DNA from 4 places in the Lysinibacillus irui genome. Region 3 is predicted to be linked to each of the others. Evidence: a T-box and tRNA genes for the amino acid it is inferred to sense, from the RefSeq annotation. Region 3 holds a T-box; the other regions hold tRNA genes.
The links. A T-box is a leader RNA that pairs with one kind of tRNA and senses whether it is charged. The one in region 3 lies ahead of OU989_RS15690 (valine--tRNA ligase), so its partner is inferred to be a tRNA-Val.

Region 1 (4,772 bases), 640 kb from region 3:
CGGAACACGTGAAATTCCGTCGGAATCCGGGAGGACCATCTCCCAAGGCTAAATACTACCTAGTGACCGATAGTGAACCAGTACCGTGAGGGAAAGGTGAAAAGCACCCCGGGAGGGGAGTGAAAGAGATCCTGAAACCGTGTGCCTACAAGTAGTTAGAGCCCGTTAATGGGTGATAGCGTGCCTTTTGTAGAATGAACCGGCGAGTTACGATTACGTGCAAGGTTAAGCTTTAGAAGGCGGAGCCGCAGCGAAAGCGAGTCTGAATAGGGCGAAATAGTACGTGGTCGTAGACCCGAAACCAGGTGATCTACCCATGTCCAGGGTGAAGGTAAGGTAACACTTACTGGAGGCCCGAACCCACGCACGTTGAAAAGTGCGGGGATGAGGTGTGGGTAGCGGAGAAATTCCAATCGAACTTGGAGATAGCTGGTTCTCTCCGAAATAGCTTTAGGGCTAGCCTCGTGATGAGAATACTGGAGGTAGAGCACTGTTTGGACTAGGGGGCCATCCCGGTTTACCGAATTCAGACAAACTCCGAATGCCAGATATTTATACACGGGAGTCAGACTGCGAGTGATAAGATCCGTAGTCAAAAGGGAAACAGCCCAGACCACCAGCTAAGGTCCCAAAGTAATCGTTAAGTGGAAAAGGATGTGGCGTTGCACAGACAACCAGGATGTTGGCTTAGAAGCAGCCATCATTTAAAGAGTGCGTAATAGCTCACTGGTCGAGTGACGCTGCGCCGAAAATGTATCGGGGCTAAACGATTCACCGAAGCTGTGGATTGACATCTACGATGTCAGTGGTAGGAGAGCGTTCTAAGTGCGTTGAAGTCAGACCGGAAGGACTGGTGGAGCGCTTAGAAGTGAGAATGCCGGTATGAGTAGCGAAAGACGGGTGAGAATCCCGTCCACCGTATGACTAAGGTTTCCTGAGGAAGGCTCGTCCGCTCAGGGTTAGTCGGGACCTAAGCCGAGGCCGACAGGCGTAGGCGATGGACAACAGGTTGATATTCCTGTACCACCTCCTCACCGTTTGAGAAATGGGGGGACGCAGTAGGATAGGGTAAGCGCGCTGTTGGTTATGCGCGTCCAAGCAGTAAGGCGTGTGTGTAGGCAAATCCGCACACTGTAACGTTGAGCTGTGATGGCGAGTCCGTATGGACGAAGTTCCTGATTTCACACTGCCAAGAAAAGCCTCTATCGAGGTGAGAGGTGCCCGTACCGCAAACCGACACAGGTAGTCGAGGAGAGAATCCTAAGGTGTGCGAGAGAACTCTCGTTAAGGAACTCGGCAAAATGACCCCGTAACTTCGGGAGAAGGGGTGCTCTTGAGCGTGCAAGCGCATGAGAGCCGCAGTGAATAGGCCCAGGCGACTGTTTAGCAAAAACACAGGTCTCTGCAAAACCGTAAGGTGACGTATAGGGGCTGACGCCTGCCCGGTGCTGGAAGGTTAAGAGGAGTGGTTAGCGCAAGCGAAGCTGCGAATTGAAGCCCCAGTAAACGGCGGCCGTAACTATAACGGTCCTAAGGTAGCGAAATTCCTTGTCGGGTAAGTTCCGACCCGCACGAAAGGCGTAACGATCTGGGCACTGTCTCAACGAGAGACTCGGTGAAATTATAGTACCTGTGAAGATGCAGGTTACCCGCGACAGGACGGAAAGACCCCGTGGAGCTTTACTGTAGCCTGATATTGAATTTTGGTACAACTTGTACAGGATAGGTAGGAGCCAGAGATCTCGGAGCGCCAGCTTCGAAGGAGGCGTCGGTGGGATACTACCCTGGTTGTATTGAAATTCTAACCCATGCCCCTTAGCGGGGCAGGAGACAGTGTCAGGCGGACAGTTTGACTGGGGCGGTCGCCTCCTAAAAGGTAACGGAGGCGCCCAAAGGTTCCCTCAGAATGGTTGGAAATCATTCGTAGAGTGTAAAGGCACAAGGGAGCTTGACTGCGAGACCTACAAGTCGAGCAGGGTCGAAAGACGGGCTTAGTGATCCGGTGGTTCCGCATGGAAGGGCCATCGCTCAACGGATAAAAGCTACCCCGGGGATAACAGGCTTATCTCCCCCAAGAGTCCACATCGACGGGGAGGTTTGGCACCTCGATGTCGGCTCATCGCATCCTGGGGCTGTAGTCGGTCCCAAGGGTTGGGCTGTTCGCCCATTAAAGCGGTACGCGAGCTGGGTTCAGAACGTCGTGAGACAGTTCGGTCCCTATCCGTCGTGGGCGTAGGAAATTTGAGAGGAGCTGTCCTTAGTACGAGAGGACCGGGATGGACACACCGCTGGTGTACCAGTTGTCTTGCCAAAGGCATCGCTGGGTAGCTATGTGTGGACGGGATAAGTGCTGAAAGCATCTAAGCATGAAGCCCCCCTCAAGATGAGATTTCCCATTACGCAAGTAAGTAAGATCCCTCAAAGACGATGAGGTAGATAGGTTCGAGGTGGAAGTGTGGTGACACATGGAGCTGACGAATACTAATCGATCGAGGACTTAACCAAATTGTTTGAAGCAGTCAATGCACGTTTATCCAGTTTTGAAAGAATAAAATATTATAATATACTTGTAATTTTGATAAAATATGTTATAATAGGTATTGTCTTTCAAATAGTCTAGTGATGATGGCAAAGAGGTCACACCCGTTCCCATACCGAACACGGAAGTTAAGCTCTTTAGCGCCGATGGTAGTTGGGGGCTTCCCCCTGTGAGAGTAGGACATCGCTAGGCTATATACTAAAATTATTCCGAAGTAGCTCAGTTGGTAGTAGCACCTGACTGTTAATCAGGTTGTCGCAGGTTCGAGTCCTGCCTTCGGAGCCATTCTTGGAGAGTTGTCCGAGTGGCCGAAGGAGCACGATTGGAAATCGTGTAGGCGGTTAACACTGTCTCAAGGGTTCAAATCCCTTACTCTCCGCCAGCACTTTGATTTATTCCAAACGAAGGCCCCTTGGTCAAGTGGTTAAGACACCGCCCTTTCACGGCGGTAACACGGGTTCGAATCCCGTAGGGGTCACCATTTAAATACCCAGATGGAGGATTAGCTCAGCTGGGAGAGCATCTGCCTTACAAGCAGAGGGTCGGCGGTTCGAGCCCGTCATCCTCCACCATATTTTTCATAACAACATAGTATTATCGCGGGGTGGAGCAGTGGTAGCTCGTCGGGCTCATAACCCGAAGGTCGTTGGTTCAAATCCGGCCCCCGCAACCAAATGGTCCCGTGGTGTAGCGGTTAACATGCCTGCCTGTCACGCAGGAGATCGCCGGTTCGATCCCGGTCGGGACCGCCATTTATTTTTTTAAATATGGGTCAGTAGCTCAGTTGGTAGAGCATTAGATTGAAGCTCTAAGTGTCGGCGGTTCGATTCCGTCCTGACCCACCATATTTTTTTGCCGGTTTAGCTCAGCAGGTAGAGCAACTGACTTGTAATCAGTAGGTCGTGGGTTCGATTCCTATAGCCGGCACCATTTTTCCGGAGGGGTAGCGAAGTGGCTAAACGCGGCGGACTGTAAATCCGCTCCTTAGGGTTCGGCGGTTCGAATCCGTCCCCCTCCACCAGTTTTTTTTACTATAGGGGCATAGTTCAACGGTAGAATAGAGGTCTCCAAAACCTTTGGTGTGGGTTCGATTCCTACTGCCCCTGCCAATTAATTTTATGGCGATTGTGGCGAAGTGGTTAACGCACCGGATTGTGGTTCCGGCATTCGTGGGTTCGATTCCCATCAGTCGCCCCATTGTTGGGGTATAGCCAAGCGGTAAGGCAACGGATTTTGATTCCGTCATGCCTAGGTTCGAATCCTAGTACCCCAGCCATTTTTGCGGAAGTAGTTCAGTGGTAGAACACCACCTTGCCAAGGTGGGGGTCGCGAGTTCGAACCTCGTCTTCCGCTCCAATATGATGGCGGCATAGCCAAGTGGTAAGGCACGGGTCTGCAACACCCTTATCACCGGTTCAAATCCGGTTGCCGCCTCCATATTTTATCTGATAATCGGTTTATCCGATTTTTTTTATCTCCATTATGCCGGTGTGGCGGAATTGGCAGACGCGCACGACTCAAAATCGTGTTCCTTTGGAGTGTCGGTTCGACCCCGACCACCGGTATCATTACGTTATATATACGTTACATTTAGTAAGTTTAGAAAGCTCACAAACCTTGTACTATCAAGGTTTGTGAGCTTTTTGTATTTCCTAGGAATACGATCGAAAACGAGTAGAATTGATTATGTTTACACAAGCTCATTATCTAAAAAAAGGTTTTATGAGAGGTTCCAACAATTCTTCTAATCTTAGTCTAGATTTTAAACCTAGTAAAAGCAAGAGAGCTATTTAAGGGACAGTATGAATTTACTTAACACAGCTATAATCATGTCTCTAATGTTCTATACATGATATAATAAAATGGAAATATAATGAATATATGAATGAATATTACATAAAATAGAAGTTGGAGAAAATTTATGATTAGTATTAAAAGGATTATAATTTTTTTGAAAGGATGATTATAATGAAAACGATTTATATTTATCCAAAATTAGCAATGGGGTTTAGAGGATTTGCAACTGGTTTAGATCGAGAAGGATTCTTTTTGAAAAAAAGGTCATCGAGACTGAAAAAAACCATAGAAGATTCACTAAAAGAAAATAATTTGAGTACTTTTAATGTAGAAGTAACTCATGGGTATGAATCTCCAGAGGAATTATTAGAAAATGATGGCGTATTAGTTTTGATTTCTCCATATTTAAAAAGTTTACTTAGTCACATTGATTTTT
Region 2 (4,772 bases), 300 kb from region 3:
TTACTATTTAGAAATCCTAATAAATAAAGGAGTCTATACTACATGACTGAATCGTTATTAACCAAATCCCTTACATTAAGTTATGGTGATTCCAATATTATAGAAGATCTCAATTTATCTATCCCTTTGAATGAAATTACTGTATTAATTGGAGCGAATGGCTGTGGTAAATCCACACTCCTACGCTCCATCGCTCGATTATTAAAACCTAAAAAAGGTTCCGTTCTATTAGATGGAGAGGATATTTTTAAATTATCAACAAAGCAGGTGGCTAGAAATCTTTCGATTCTTCCCCAATCCCCTGTTGCACCAGAAGGCCTAACTGTCCTACAGCTTGTGAAGCAAGGTCGCTATCCTTACCAAAGCTGGCGTCAACAGTGGACGGAAAAGGATGAAGAAATCGTATTAAATGCCTTAAGAGCAACAGGCACAGAGCATTTACAAGATAGACCAGTGGATGAGCTATCAGGAGGACAACGTCAACGTGCTTGGATTGCTATGACGCTTGCTCAAGATACCGATATTATTCTTTTGGACGAGCCTACGACATACTTAGATTTAACTCATCAGATAGAAGTTTTAGATTTATTGTACGAGTTAAACCAACAGCAAAAGCGAACGATTATTATGGTATTACATGATATTAATCTCGCATGTCGCTATGCCGATCATATTATTACTGTCCGTGATCGTGGTGTCTATCGTCAAGGTAAACCAGAAGAAATTATGACAACTGATTTAGTTAGTCATGTGTTTGACCTTGATTGCCAAATGACGACAGATCCAATATTTGGTACACCTCTATGCATTCCATATGGAAAAGGACGTAGAATTTCATAGCTTCTTAGTAAAATTAAAAGCCTACACAGATTAAACTATCCTGTGTAGGCTTTAATTTATGGTAGCTATATTATAAATCTATGACTAAAATTAAAAAGTGCAGTAGATGAATTTCATCTACTGCACTTAGTATGACCCGTACGGGATTCGAACCCGTGTTACCGCCGTGAAAGGGCGGTGTCTTAACCACTTGACCAACGGGCCAATGGCGGAGAAGGAGGGATTTGAACCCTCGCGCCGGTTACCCGACCTACACCCTTAGCAGGGGCGCCTCTTCAGCCTCTTGAGTACTTCCCCAAATAAAAAATGGCTCCGAAGGCAGGACTCGAACCTGCGACAACCTGATTAACAGTCAGGTGCTACTACCAACTGAGCTACTTCGGAATAATGGTGGGCCTAAATGGACTCGAACCATCGACCTCACGCTTATCAGGCGTGCGCTCTAACCAGCTGAGCTATAGGCCCTTGGAGCGGGTGATGGGAATCGAACCCACGACATCAGCTTGGAAGGCTGAGGTTTTACCATTAAACTACACCCGCATAAATGGTGGGTCAGGACGGAATCGAACCGCCGACACTTAGAGCTTCAATCTAATGCTCTACCAACTGAGCTACTGACCCATTTCGTCCATGCTAAGCTTGCTCACTCTTTTGCTTCTCATGTTTTTCATTATAATAATGGCGGTCCCGACCGGGATCGAACCGGCGATCTCCTGCGTGACAGGCAGGCATGTTAACCGCTACACCACGGGACCTTTTGGTTGCGGGGGCCGGATTTGAACCAACGACCTTCGGGTTATGAGCCCGACGAGCTACCACTGCTCCACCCCGCGATAATGATATTCTGTTTCGAGTTTTTAAAGCACCATTTATAAAAATTTAAAACTGGAGGAGGTAGAGGGATTCGAACCCCCGCGCGGTGTTACCCGCCTGTCGGTTTTCAAGACCGATCCCTTCAGCCAGACTTGGGTATACCTCCGTTACACTATATAAATGGTGGACCTTGCAGGACTCGAACCTGCGACCGGACGGTTATGAGCCGTCTGCTCTAACCAACTGAGCTAAAGGTCCTTTAAGATGGCGGCAGAGGGGATCGAACCCCCGACCTTACGGGTATGAACCGTACGCTCTAGCCAGCTGAGCTACGCCGCCAGGATCTTTATACTGGTTATTTACTATGGTGGAGCCTAGCGGGATCGAACCGCTGACCTCCTGCGTGCAAGGCAGGCGCTCTCCCAGCTGAGCTAAGGCCCCATAATTTTAGGAAATGGTCGGGAAGACAGGATTCGAACCTGCGACCCCTTGGTCCCAAACCAAGTGCTCTACCAAGCTGAGCTACTTCCCGTTCGTTCTTTTGGCGCGCCCGACAGGAGTCGAACCCATAACCTTCTGATCCGTAGTCAGACGCTCTATCCAATTGAGCTACGGGCGCATAATAAATGGTGCCGAGGACCGGAATCGAACCGGTACGGTAGTCACCTACCGCAGGATTTTAAGTCCTGTGCGTCTGCCAGTTCCGCCACCCCGGCACATTTGGAGCGGAAGACGAGGTTCGAACTCGCGACCCCCACCTTGGCAAGGTGGTGTTCTACCACTGAACTACTTCCGCATGTGCATAAGTTTTTTTATCTGGCAATGAAAATAATGGTGCGGGTGAAGGGAGTCGAACCCCCACGCCTTGCGGCGCTAGATCCTAAGTCTAGTGCGTCTGCCAATTCCGCCACACCCGCTTATTATTATTTCAAAATGGTGAGCCATGAAGGACTCGAACCTTCGACCCTCTGATTAAAAGTCAGATGCTCTACCAACTGAGCTAATGGCTCGAAAAAATGGTGCCGGCTATAGGAATCGAACCCACGACCTACTGATTACAAGTCAGTTGCTCTACCTGCTGAGCTAAACCGGCATATGGTGGAGGATGACGGGCTCGAACCGCCGACCCCCTGCTTGTAAGGCAGGTGCTCTCCCAGCTGAGCTAATCCTCCTGGGTATTATGCCTAGCGACGTCCTACTCTCACAGGGGGAAGCCCCCAACTACCATCGGCGCTAAAGAGCTTAACTTCCGTGTTCGGTATGGGAACGGGTGTGACCTCTTTGCCATCATCACTAGACTATTTTATGTATCTTGTTTTGAAGTTGTTTACCTGTCCTTCAAGACAAGAATTATTGTATAACGTTTTTTAACATTGTGCAATACTTTTTTATAAAAAAAAGAAATTATTACTTTTTAAAGATATTTTTGTTAAGTAAGAGAAAATATTGCCCTACAAAATATTATATCAATTGTTGTTTCAAAAGAAAACAATTATTTTTCTTGATATGTTTTATAGCCTAAAATCTATAATAAAACAAGTGAAGGTCTTATAATTTCCCTCACTTGTTATCTAATGAAATGGTTGAAAGCTCTATTGTTAATCTTGTAATCTCTTCAATTGTTGTCGAAGGTCCAAAAGAGATTCTAAAAAATTGGCGTGCTGCTTCCAAAGAAAAACCCATCGATAAAATAGCCTTCGTTCCAGATTCACTATGAATATCACATGCGCTACCTGTAGAGATACAGATTCCCGACTCGTTCAGCTTTAAAAGAACATATTGGCCCTCTACTCTATCCATCATTACACCACAAATATTAGGTAATTGCTGCTTACATTCTATTAGCTTGCATGTTTCAGGCAGTTTACTTTTTAAAACTCCTCTTAACATCACATAATGTTGTAATTCATATTGATAGTTTTCAATTGCAGCTGCAAAGGCCACAATTGCAGGCGTATCTAATGTACCTCCTCTTAACCCTCTTTCATGTGTCACACCTGGTGTTAATGCTTGCACGCGGATGGAGGGATTTAGATAAACCGCACCACACCCCTTTGGCCCACCTATTTTATGAGCCGAAATTGTAATAGCATCTATTCCTTTTGGTATAGCTAATTTTCCAAATGACTGAACACAATCAATATGACAGTAAACACCTGATTCTCCTGCCAGCTCTATTATTTTCTTCAGAGGCTGAATGGAGCCAATCTCTGAATTAACATGTTGAATGGTAATCAAAGCCGTGTCTAATCGTATTGTTTTTTGAAGTTCCTGCAAATCAATACAACCATCCTTCTGTAACGGCAATTTTGTCACTTCATACCCCATTTTCTCAAGTGTATTCAAAGCTGCGTGCACTGACGTATGCTCAGCTTGAGATGAAATAATATGCTTCCCTTTTTTAGAGGCTAGCGCTAATGACAAGATGGCCATAATATTTCCTTCTGTTCCGCTCCCAGTGAAAATAATACCATCGCTAGTTACGCCTAGAGCTTGCGCTACAACTTCTCTTGACTGTTGTACGAAATAATGCGCTTGTCCTCCTAGATCATGAAGACTTGAACTGTTTCCATAATAACGCTGCGCTACCCCTATATAGGCATCAAGAGCTTCCTTCGTCATAGGTGACGTTGCAGCATAATCCATATAAATCATCATATTCTTCCTCTCTAATTCATCGGGTCTTGTTTTCTTTTTTATTTTATGTAAAGATAGGTGTCAAGACAACTGTAAAGAAGGTATAACTATGGATGTAAAGACAGACGTCCTTATCATCGGCAGTGGTATTGCAGCACTTCAGGCTGCTTTACTACTCGAAGAACATTTTCAAATACAAATTGTTACAAAATCTTCTGTTTATATGAGTAGCTCTTATCGTGCACAAGGTGGTATAGCAGCCGTTACAAGCAAAGAAGATCATATTAAACATCATATTGCTGATACATTGAAAGCTGGAGAATATCATCATGAAAAAAGAAATGTGGAAACACTTATAGAAGACGGCACTAAAATTATGCAGAACTATTTAAAAACTGGTCTCCCAATTGATCGTCACCTCGATGGAAAACCTGTTCTAGGACTAGAGGGGGCACATAGTCATCATCGTATTTTACATGCAG
Region 3 (4,772 bases):
CAGGTTTTTTAGAAGTAGTCGCTGGCGGCTTGGCAGGACCTGTTTTAAATCCAATTTTCAAACCGATCGTTCCAAAAGCAACACAAATGTTAACAGATCGTGTAGCGAATAAAATTAAATTAGTACATGTTTAATTGAATGGAAGATCATTCATAAAATGGCATGCTAGATGAAATTCTCTAGCATGCCATTTTTTTACTAGAATACTCTTATCGTTGTATGTAACTTGAAGCATTCTAGCATACTACCCTCCCAATTGTCATATGATGCAAAGGGAGGGATTATTATCGAACAAAAAACATGGAATATGCGCGAAACATTTTGTTTTCCTGGATACGGCTGCCCAACTGAAATAGCAGCAGTGCAAATTAAGCCTCAGTGGCAGGCAATGCAGTTAGAGGATTCACTTCGACTTATGGGCATCTACCACATCACCGCTCACGTTCGCTTTGATTTTCAAGATATGGAAGTATTTACAGACGATGAAGAACTAATTACAATTGATGCCCTTGATATCCAAGGCGATACTGGTTATTTTGAGTATGCTGTACCTTTACATGTGGATTTACCAAAAGAATCGGATCTTAAAGATTTAATGGTCAAAGATATTCGTCCTAGTCTAACAAATCAAATGTGTCAGCTTGAGTGGACAGTAACAAGTATTTTTAATGAATATGAGCCCATTGTTGAAAAGGATATGTTAGACAGTCAACACCTCTCTGTTCAAGCCTTCGAGCAAGAAAAGGCGATTGCTACGATTGAAGAAAGTATGAATATAGAACAACCCCAAGCCGTAGCAGCAGCTTCACGCCAAGAAAAAGTGACAACAGTAGACCAAAAAGCAGTGATGAGGGAATCCTCCAGTCATATTGTTGTGCGTGAATCCAGCTCCTGGCATGAAGTGCCTTCCATGATTTGGGACCTTACAGAAGAATATACACCGCTTAAAGTCCGTGTTTCAAATGATGTCTTTCAAAAGTAAATAGCAGAGAAGTAGCAGGAGCAATAAGAAGATTAGATCACCTGATGTTGGCACAATAATGACACGGATAAATTGAAAAGCACAAATGGGTACGATAATAGTTCTACAATAAAAACGAACCTGCCGTAGCCAAGGTGGTAAAAGCCAAGGGTTATACTTGCGTCGTCGCATTTGAATACTCACTTCCTTTCTATTTACTTTACTCTTACTAAAAGATGACTAAATCACTTGAAAAATGACACGTTTCTGCGGTACAATAAGGAAAATCAAATACAGATGCTATGATGGGGAAGAGTAAATTATATTTACATTTTCAGAGAGGAAACGGTTGCTGAGAAGTTTCTATTTGTACGTAATTGAAGGTAGCCCTTGAGCAGCTTTAGTGAACTAATAGTAGTTAAAGCCGGTTAAACACCGTTACCGAATTAAGAGCCAGTAATTTAGGCTGAGAAAATGTGATTTATTTACATTTATCTTATCTACTGCTGGAATTAAAGGTGGTACCGCGAACTAAAACTCCTTCGTCCTTTTTGACGAGAGGAGTTTTTTTGTTGGGTAAAAAAATGAACAGCGTTATTTTACCAACATTCTACAGACATTAGGAGGAGTCAATGTGACAGAAAACATTTCAATGCCAACAAAATATGACCCGCAGTCCATAGAAGCAGGTCGCTATGAATGGTGGTTGCAAGGGAAATTTTTCGAGGCACAGCCTGAAAGCGGGAAAAAACCCTATTCAATCGTTATTCCACCACCAAATGTAACAGGAAAATTACACCTTGGTCACGCTTGGGATACAACATTACAAGATATTCTTATTCGTATGAAACGAATGCAAGGCTACGATGCACTATGGCTACCAGGTATGGACCATGCAGGTATTGCCACTCAAGCTAAAGTAGAAGCGAAACTGCGTGAAGATAATATTACACGTTATGATTTAGGTCGTGAAAAATTCCTTGAAAAAACATGGGAATGGAAAGAAGAATATGCTGGACATATTCGCGATCAATGGGCAAAGCTTGGCCTTGGATTAGACTATACGCGGGAACGTTTCACATTAGATAGTGGTCTTTCAGATGCTGTTAAAACAGTGTTTGTTCAATTATATGAAAAAGGTTTAATTTACCGTGGTGAACGCATTATTAACTGGGACCCTGCAGCGAAAACAGCATTGTCAGATATCGAGGTAATATACCAGGATGTGCAAGGTGCCTTTTACCATATGAAATATCCTTTAGCTGATGGTTCAGGATATGTGGAAGTTGCCACAACACGTCCAGAAACAATGCTAGGTGACTCTGGGGTAGCAGTTCACCCGAATGATGAGCGCTATAAGCATTTAATTGGTAAAACGGTTATTTTACCGATTGTAGGCCGCGAAATTCCAATTGTTGCAGACGATTACGTTGACATGGAATTTGGTACTGGGGTTGTTAAAATGACTCCTGCCCATGATCCAAACGACTTTGAAGTAGGTAACCGTCACAATCTAGAGCGCATCCTTGTCATGAATGAAGATGGCACAATGAACGATCTTGCTGGTAAGTATAAAGGAATGGACCGTTTCGAATGCCGTAAGCAAATCGTTGCTGATTTACAAGAAGCAGGCGTGCTAATCCGAATTGAAGAGCATATGCATTCAGTAGGACACTCGGAACGTTCAGGTGCTGTTGTTGAGCCATATCTTTCAGCACAATGGTTCGTTAAAATGCAGCCACTTGCTGATGCTTCCCTTGAACTACAAAAGGACGCAGAAGGGAAAGTAAACTTCGTACCAGCTCGTTTTGAAAACACATATTCTCGCTGGATGGAAAATATTCGTGATTGGTGTATCTCTCGTCAATTATGGTGGGGTCATCAAATCCCAGCTTGGTATCATAATGAAACAGGCGAAATCTACGTAGGGAAAGAAGCCCCAGCTGATGCAGAAAATTGGACACAGGATGAAGATGTCCTAGATACTTGGTTCTCATCTGCACTATGGCCGTTTTCTACAATGGGCTGGCCGGATGAAGCGAATGAAGAATATAAACGCTATTACCCAACAAATACACTTGTAACGGGCTATGATATTATTTTCTTCTGGGTATCTCGCATGATTTTCCAAGGTTTAGAATTCACAGGTCAACGGCCATTCCAAGATGTATTAATTCACGGCTTAGTACGTGATGGCGAAGGACGTAAAATGAGTAAATCACTTGGCAATGGTGTTGATCCAATGGATGTTATTGAACAATATGGTGCTGATTCATTACGTTACTTCTTAGCAACAGGTTCATCACCTGGTCAAGATTTGCGCTATACAACCGAAAAAGTAGAATCAGTATGGAACTTTGCTAATAAGATTTGGAATGCATCACGTTTTGCGCTTATGAATATGGACGGTATGACATTTGATGAAATCGACTTAACAGGTGAAAAATCCGTTGCTGACAAATGGATCTTAACGCGCTTAAATGAGACTATCGAACGTGTAACTTCTCTTGCAGAACGCTATGAATTTGGAGAAGTAGGCCGTGAACTTTACAATTTCATTTGGGATGATTTCTGTTCTTGGTACATTGAAATGGCGAAATTACCACTTTACGGTGAGGATGAAGCAGCTAAAAAGACAACTCGTTCTATTTTAGCTTACGTTCTAGATCAAACAATGCGTCTATTACATCCATTTATGCCATTCATTACAGAGGAAATTTGGCAGCACTTACCGCATGATGGTGAATCTATTACTGTGGCTGCATGGCCAACAGTACGTGAGGACCTTCATTTTGCTGATGAAGCAGATAATATGAAGCTCCTAATGGATATTATACGTTCAGTACGTAATATTCGTGCGGAAGTGAACACACCAATGAGCAAAAAAGTACCGTTATTTATTTCAGCAAAAGATGCTGCAACAGTGGCGGTTCTTGAGGCGAATAAAGCTTATTTAGAAAAATTCTGTAATCCTGATACACTAACAATTGGTGAAGGCTTAGAAGCGCCAGGTCAATCAATGACGGCAGTTGTGACAGGAGCACAAGTTTTCTTACCACTTGTTGGACTTATTAACCTAGAGGAAGAAATCGCTCGCCTTGAAAAAGAGTTAGAGAAATGGGCAAAAGAAGTGAAGCTTGTTACAGGTAAGCTATCAAATGAGAAATTTGTATCGAAAGCACCTGAAGCATTAGTGAATGCAGAGCGTGAAAAATTAGCGGATTATGAAAGTAAACATGCCGTTGTTTTAAAACGTTTAGAAGAGTTAAAAAATATGTAAGCTAGAAGCAATGGATGAGGAAAGTCATCCATTGCTTTTTTTGTGCGGCTTAGGAAAAACATATAGTGTTATTTACAATAATCTTTGGATTTATATATCAATACTAAAAAGAACTTCCACTGATAAATAATGACGTCAAATTATTTTAGACAATATGGGTGCTTTTCTAGATGCTCACCAGATGCATAAACAAAAGAGAGTGCTAACATGCAGTCGCTCACTGCGTGTTTTTTAGAGTTTTGACATTTAGCTATGTTATTAAATGATACTTGTACTAAAATAAAGGTATTGCAGTAAGAGGGAGTGTTTTCTATTGTTTAACACAATGAAGGAATGTACAAAATTTATCTTTACTTTAAAAGCAGTTGATCATAAACGTCAGCCTCTTGTACTCATGCGGGAAGTACTAGCTCATTTGAACAATCCACAAGACAAACTACGCGTTATCCATGTGGCCGGTTCAAATGGCAAAGGTTCAACAGTCAATGCACTAAGAGAAATGCTACAACATGCAGGTTACAAAGTAGGAGC
Region 4 (4,772 bases), 1.6 Mb from region 3:
CTGAAACCGTGTGCCTACAAGTAGTTAGAGCCCGTTAATGGGTGATAGCGTGCCTTTTGTAGAATGAACCGGCGAGTTACGATTACGTGCAAGGTTAAGCTTTAGAAGGCGGAGCCGCAGCGAAAGCGAGTCTGAATAGGGCGAAATAGTACGTGGTCGTAGACCCGAAACCAGGTGATCTACCCATGTCCAGGGTGAAGGTAAGGTAACACTTACTGGAGGCCCGAACCCACGCACGTTGAAAAGTGCGGGGATGAGGTGTGGGTAGCGGAGAAATTCCAATCGAACTTGGAGATAGCTGGTTCTCTCCGAAATAGCTTTAGGGCTAGCCTCGTGATGAGAATACTGGAGGTAGAGCACTGTTTGGACTAGGGGGCCATCCCGGTTTACCGAATTCAGACAAACTCCGAATGCCAGATATTTATACACGGGAGTCAGACTGCGAGTGATAAGATCCGTAGTCAAAAGGGAAACAGCCCAGACCACCAGCTAAGGTCCCAAAGTAATCGTTAAGTGGAAAAGGATGTGGCGTTGCACAGACAACCAGGATGTTGGCTTAGAAGCAGCCATCATTTAAAGAGTGCGTAATAGCTCACTGGTCGAGTGACGCTGCGCCGAAAATGTATCGGGGCTAAACGATTCACCGAAGCTGTGGATTGACATCTACGATGTCAGTGGTAGGAGAGCGTTCTAAGTGCGTTGAAGTCAGACCGGAAGGACTGGTGGAGCGCTTAGAAGTGAGAATGCCGGTATGAGTAGCGAAAGACGGGTGAGAATCCCGTCCACCGTATGACTAAGGTTTCCTGAGGAAGGCTCGTCCGCTCAGGGTTAGTCGGGACCTAAGCCGAGGCCGACAGGCGTAGGCGATGGACAACAGGTTGATATTCCTGTACCACCTCCTCACCGTTTGAGAAATGGGGGGACGCAGTAGGATAGGGTAAGCGCGCTGTTGGTTATGCGCGTCCAAGCAGTAAGGCGTGTGTGTAGGCAAATCCGCACACTGTAACGTTGAGCTGTGATGGCGAGTCCGTATGGACGAAGTTCCTGATTTCACACTGCCAAGAAAAGCCTCTATCGAGGTGAGAGGTGCCCGTACCGCAAACCGACACAGGTAGTCGAGGAGAGAATCCTAAGGTGTGCGAGAGAACTCTCGTTAAGGAACTCGGCAAAATGACCCCGTAACTTCGGGAGAAGGGGTGCTCTTGAGCGTGCAAGCGCATGAGAGCCGCAGTGAATAGGCCCAGGCGACTGTTTAGCAAAAACACAGGTCTCTGCAAAACCGTAAGGTGACGTATAGGGGCTGACGCCTGCCCGGTGCTGGAAGGTTAAGAGGAGTGGTTAGCGCAAGCGAAGCTGCGAATTGAAGCCCCAGTAAACGGCGGCCGTAACTATAACGGTCCTAAGGTAGCGAAATTCCTTGTCGGGTAAGTTCCGACCCGCACGAAAGGCGTAACGATCTGGGCACTGTCTCAACGAGAGACTCGGTGAAATTATAGTACCTGTGAAGATGCAGGTTACCCGCGACAGGACGGAAAGACCCCGTGGAGCTTTACTGTAGCCTGATATTGAATTTTGGTACAACTTGTACAGGATAGGTAGGAGCCAGAGATCTCGGAGCGCCAGCTTCGAAGGAGGCGTCGGTGGGATACTACCCTGGTTGTATTGAAATTCTAACCCATGCCCCTTAGCGGGGCAGGAGACAGTGTCAGGCGGACAGTTTGACTGGGGCGGTCGCCTCCTAAAAGGTAACGGAGGCGCCCAAAGGTTCCCTCAGAATGGTTGGAAATCATTCGTAGAGTGTAAAGGCACAAGGGAGCTTGACTGCGAGACCTACAAGTCGAGCAGGGTCGAAAGACGGGCTTAGTGATCCGGTGGTTCCGCATGGAAGGGCCATCGCTCAACGGATAAAAGCTACCCCGGGGATAACAGGCTTATCTCCCCCAAGAGTCCACATCGACGGGGAGGTTTGGCACCTCGATGTCGGCTCATCGCATCCTGGGGCTGTAGTCGGTCCCAAGGGTTGGGCTGTTCGCCCATTAAAGCGGTACGCGAGCTGGGTTCAGAACGTCGTGAGACAGTTCGGTCCCTATCCGTCGTGGGCGTAGGAAATTTGAGAGGAGCTGTCCTTAGTACGAGAGGACCGGGATGGACACACCGCTGGTGTACCAGTTGTCTTGCCAAAGGCATCGCTGGGTAGCTATGTGTGGACGGGATAAGTGCTGAAAGCATCTAAGCATGAAGCCCCCCTCAAGATGAGATTTCCCATTACACAAGTAAGTAAGATCCCTCAAAGACGATGAGGTAGATAGGTTCGAGGTGGAAGTGTGGTGACACATGGAGCTGACGAATACTAATCGATCGAGGACTTAACCAAATTGTTTGAAGCATTCAATGTACGTTTATCTAGTTTTGAAAGAATAAGTCTTTCAACTGAATAAGTGAAGTGATGATGGCAAAGAGGCCACACCCGTTCCCATACCGAACACGGAAGTTAAGCTCTTTAGCGCCGATGGTAGTTGGGGGCTTCCCCCTGTGAGAGTAGGACGTCGCTTCGCTTATTTTTTGTGGAGGATTAGCTCAGCTGGGAGAGCACCTGCCTTACAAGCAGGGGGTCGGCGGTTCGAGCCCGTCATCCTCCACCATATGGTCCCGTGGTGTAGCGGTTAACATGCCTGCCTGTCACGCAGGAGATCGCCGGTTCGATCCCGGTCGGGACCGCCATTATTTTTGCCGGTGTAGCTCAGTTGGTAGAGCAACTGACTTGTAATCAGTAGGTCGTGGGTTCGACTCCTATCGCCGGCACCATTCCCTTGGAGGGGTAGCGAAGTGGCTAAACGCGGCGGACTGTAAATCCGCTCCTTAGGGTTCGGCGGTTCGAATCCGTCCCCCTCCACCATTTTAGGGGCATAGTTCAACGGTAGAATAGAGGTCTCCAAAACCTTTGGTGTGGGTTCGATTCCTACTGCCCCTGCCAGGTATTGAGGTACTCGTTCATATACAGCTGTTATGATTTATATAGTGGCGATTGTGGCGAAGTGGTTAACGCATCGGATTGTGGTTCCGACATTCGTGGGTTCGATTCCCATCAGTCGCCCCATTTCAACATTGGGGTATAGCCAAGCGGTAAGGCAACGGATTTTGATTCCGTCATGCCTAGGTTCGAATCCTAGTACCCCAGCCATTTTTTTCTTTAACGAGCCATTAGCTCAGTTGGTAGAGCATCTGACTTTTAATCAGAGGGTCGAAGGTTCGAGTCCTTCATGGCTCATCATTTTTATTTACTAAGCGCCCGTAGCTCAATTGGATAGAGCGTCTGACTACGGATCAGAAGGTTATGGGTTCGACTCCTGTCGGGCGCGCCAATAAATATATTTTACGGAATGTAGCTCAGCTTGGTAGAGCACTTGGTTTGGGACCAAGGGGTCGTAGGTTCGAATCCTGTCATTCCGACCATCTTTTATTTAAATGGGGCCTTAGCTCAGCTGGGAGAGCGCCTGCCTTGCACGCAGGAGGTCAGCGGTTCGATCCCGCTAGGCTCCACCATTTCAATATTTTTGGAGGTATACCCAAGTCTGGCTGAAGGGATCGGTCTTGAAAACCGACAGGCGGGTAACACCGCGCGGGGGTTCGAATCCCTCTACCTCCTCCATTTCGGGTCAGTAGCTCAGTTGGTAGAGCATTAGATTGAAGCTCTAAGTGTCGGCGGTTCGATTCCGTCCTGACCCACCATTATTTGCGGGTGTAGTTTAATGGTAAAACCTCAGCCTTCCAAGCTGATGTCGTGAGTTCGATTCTCATCACCCGCTCCAAAATGGGCCTATAGCTCAGCTGGTTAGAGCGCACGCCTGATAAGCGTGAGGTCGATGGTTCGAGTCCATTTAGGCCCATCATTATTCCGAAGTAGCTCAGTTGGTAGTAGCACCTGACTGTTAATCAGGTTGTCGCAGGTTCGAGTCCTGCCTTCGGAGCCACGGCCCGTTGGTCAAGTGGTTAAGACACCGCCCTTTCACGGCGGTAACACGGGTTCGAATCCCGTACGGGTCATCAAGCATGTAGCACAGATGTGTGTTACATGCTTTTTTCTATATGTAGATGTTCAACCAAGACTATAAAACCATTAAAAGGTTCTGTAGCTTTTTTATGGTGAACATAGGACAGTATAAGTGCTTTAGCTCATTTCAAGGTCCTGTTCCATTTATCAATCACATGTTTCACCCACTAATAAATTTGAACAAACTATTTCATATATGCAATATGTATGTTTTTTCAACAGCTATTTTCATGGTGCTTGCCGTATCGTTGCTCTAATATGAGGGTAAGTGGAGGAATCGATATGAGTATACAGGAGATAGAGCAATTCTTAAGTCAATATCAGAAAGAACAAAATAAATCAGATCTTTGGTTAGAGAATAGATTGCAAGAGATTAAGAGTGAAGGTGAATATTACCCCACAACAGAGGAACTAGTTTTTGGAGCACGTGTCGCATGGCGTAATAGTAACAAATGTATTGGACGCTTGTTTTGGCAGTCATTGCATGTAGTAGACGCACGAGATCTTTTAGACGAAGAGGATATTTTTCGAAAATTACTAGAGCATATCGATTATGCAACAAATAGTGGGAAAATCCGCCCTACAATAACCGTGTTTGCCTCAGATCGAGTACGGATTTGGAATCACCAACTTATCCGTTATGCGGGCTATGAAACGGAATTAGGTGTTATAGGTGATTCTCATTCTGTTGCGTTTACACAAGTATGTGAAACGCTAGGCT

Region 1: it has a tRNA-Val gene. The T-box ahead of OU989_RS15690 (valine--tRNA ligase) is inferred to sense a tRNA for this amino acid. The anticodon was not compared.
Region 2: it has a tRNA-Val gene. The T-box ahead of OU989_RS15690 (valine--tRNA ligase) is inferred to sense a tRNA for this amino acid. The anticodon was not compared.
Region 4: it has a tRNA-Val gene. The T-box ahead of OU989_RS15690 (valine--tRNA ligase) is inferred to sense a tRNA for this amino acid. The anticodon was not compared.

The regions. Positions count from the first base shown of each region.
Region 1 covers NZ_CP113527.1:3,741,596-3,746,367, reverse strand. Annotated here, with positions in the region: rRNA gene OU989_RS18930 (23S ribosomal RNA) at 1-2,505, shown strand, start outside; rRNA gene rrf (5S ribosomal RNA) at 2,616-2,731, shown strand; tRNA gene OU989_RS18920 (tRNA-Asn) at 2,748-2,824, shown strand; tRNA gene OU989_RS18915 (tRNA-Ser) at 2,830-2,921, shown strand; tRNA gene OU989_RS18910 (tRNA-Glu) at 2,946-3,020, shown strand; tRNA gene OU989_RS18905 (tRNA-Val) at 3,036-3,111, shown strand; tRNA gene OU989_RS18900 (tRNA-Met) at 3,138-3,212, shown strand; tRNA gene OU989_RS18895 (tRNA-Asp) at 3,216-3,291, shown strand; tRNA gene OU989_RS18890 (tRNA-Phe) at 3,309-3,384, shown strand; tRNA gene OU989_RS18885 (tRNA-Thr) at 3,394-3,469, shown strand; tRNA gene OU989_RS18880 (tRNA-Tyr) at 3,477-3,560, shown strand; tRNA gene OU989_RS18875 (tRNA-Trp) at 3,575-3,648, shown strand; tRNA gene OU989_RS18870 (tRNA-His) at 3,661-3,736, shown strand; tRNA gene OU989_RS18865 (tRNA-Gln) at 3,741-3,815, shown strand; tRNA gene OU989_RS18860 (tRNA-Gly) at 3,821-3,895, shown strand; tRNA gene OU989_RS18855 (tRNA-Cys) at 3,903-3,976, shown strand; tRNA gene OU989_RS18850 (tRNA-Leu) at 4,024-4,104, shown strand; gene OU989_RS18845 (hypothetical protein) at 4,508-4,772, shown strand, end outside.
Region 2 covers NZ_CP113527.1:3,402,226-3,406,997, forward strand. Annotated here, with positions in the region: gene OU989_RS17035 (FecCD family ABC transporter permease) at 1-27, shown strand, start outside; gene OU989_RS17040 (ABC transporter ATP-binding protein) at 43-840, shown strand; tRNA gene OU989_RS17045 (tRNA-Glu) at 973-1,044, opposite strand; tRNA gene OU989_RS17050 (tRNA-Ser) at 1,047-1,137, opposite strand; tRNA gene OU989_RS17055 (tRNA-Asn) at 1,148-1,224, opposite strand; tRNA gene OU989_RS17060 (tRNA-Ile) at 1,229-1,305, opposite strand; tRNA gene OU989_RS17065 (tRNA-Gly) at 1,307-1,380, opposite strand; tRNA gene OU989_RS17070 (tRNA-Phe) at 1,386-1,461, opposite strand; tRNA gene OU989_RS17075 (tRNA-Asp) at 1,520-1,595, opposite strand; tRNA gene OU989_RS17080 (tRNA-Met) at 1,599-1,673, opposite strand; tRNA gene OU989_RS17085 (tRNA-Ser) at 1,727-1,819, opposite strand; tRNA gene OU989_RS17090 (tRNA-Ile) at 1,835-1,911, opposite strand; tRNA gene OU989_RS17095 (tRNA-Met) at 1,919-1,992, opposite strand; tRNA gene OU989_RS17100 (tRNA-Ala) at 2,019-2,094, opposite strand; tRNA gene OU989_RS17105 (tRNA-Pro) at 2,109-2,185, opposite strand; tRNA gene OU989_RS17110 (tRNA-Arg) at 2,196-2,272, opposite strand; tRNA gene OU989_RS17115 (tRNA-Leu) at 2,281-2,369, opposite strand; tRNA gene OU989_RS17120 (tRNA-Gly) at 2,375-2,449, opposite strand; tRNA gene OU989_RS17125 (tRNA-Leu) at 2,486-2,570, opposite strand; tRNA gene OU989_RS17130 (tRNA-Lys) at 2,588-2,663, opposite strand; tRNA gene OU989_RS17135 (tRNA-Thr) at 2,671-2,746, opposite strand; tRNA gene OU989_RS17140 (tRNA-Val) at 2,750-2,825, opposite strand; rRNA gene rrf (5S ribosomal RNA) at 2,836-2,951, opposite strand; gene OU989_RS17150 (cysteine desulfurase family protein) at 3,214-4,308, opposite strand; gene nadB (L-aspartate oxidase) at 4,400-4,772, shown strand, end outside.
Region 3 covers NZ_CP113527.1:3,100,871-3,105,642, reverse strand. Annotated here, with positions in the region: gene OU989_RS15705 (SRPBCC family protein) at 1-134, shown strand, start outside; gene OU989_RS15700 (valyl-tRNA synthetase) at 227-982, shown strand; T-box leader at 1,255-1,514, shown strand; gene OU989_RS15690 (valine--tRNA ligase) at 1,596-4,241, shown strand; gene OU989_RS15685 (bifunctional folylpolyglutamate synthase/dihydrofolate synthase) at 4,567-4,772, shown strand, end outside.
Region 4 covers NZ_CP113527.1:219,819-224,590, forward strand. Annotated here, with positions in the region: rRNA gene OU989_RS01055 (23S ribosomal RNA) at 1-2,374, shown strand, start outside; rRNA gene rrf (5S ribosomal RNA) at 2,440-2,555, shown strand; tRNA gene OU989_RS01065 (tRNA-Val) at 2,567-2,642, shown strand; tRNA gene OU989_RS01070 (tRNA-Asp) at 2,646-2,721, shown strand; tRNA gene OU989_RS01075 (tRNA-Thr) at 2,730-2,805, shown strand; tRNA gene OU989_RS01080 (tRNA-Tyr) at 2,813-2,896, shown strand; tRNA gene OU989_RS01085 (tRNA-Trp) at 2,901-2,974, shown strand; tRNA gene OU989_RS01090 (tRNA-His) at 3,022-3,097, shown strand; tRNA gene OU989_RS01095 (tRNA-Gln) at 3,107-3,181, shown strand; tRNA gene OU989_RS01100 (tRNA-Lys) at 3,196-3,268, shown strand; tRNA gene OU989_RS01105 (tRNA-Arg) at 3,286-3,362, shown strand; tRNA gene OU989_RS01110 (tRNA-Pro) at 3,377-3,453, shown strand; tRNA gene OU989_RS01115 (tRNA-Ala) at 3,468-3,543, shown strand; tRNA gene OU989_RS01120 (tRNA-Ser) at 3,557-3,649, shown strand; tRNA gene OU989_RS01125 (tRNA-Phe) at 3,654-3,729, shown strand; tRNA gene OU989_RS01130 (tRNA-Gly) at 3,736-3,809, shown strand; tRNA gene OU989_RS01135 (tRNA-Ile) at 3,814-3,887, shown strand; tRNA gene OU989_RS01140 (tRNA-Asn) at 3,895-3,971, shown strand; tRNA gene OU989_RS01145 (tRNA-Glu) at 3,973-4,044, shown strand; gene OU989_RS01150 (nitric oxide synthase oxygenase) at 4,334-4,772, shown strand, end outside.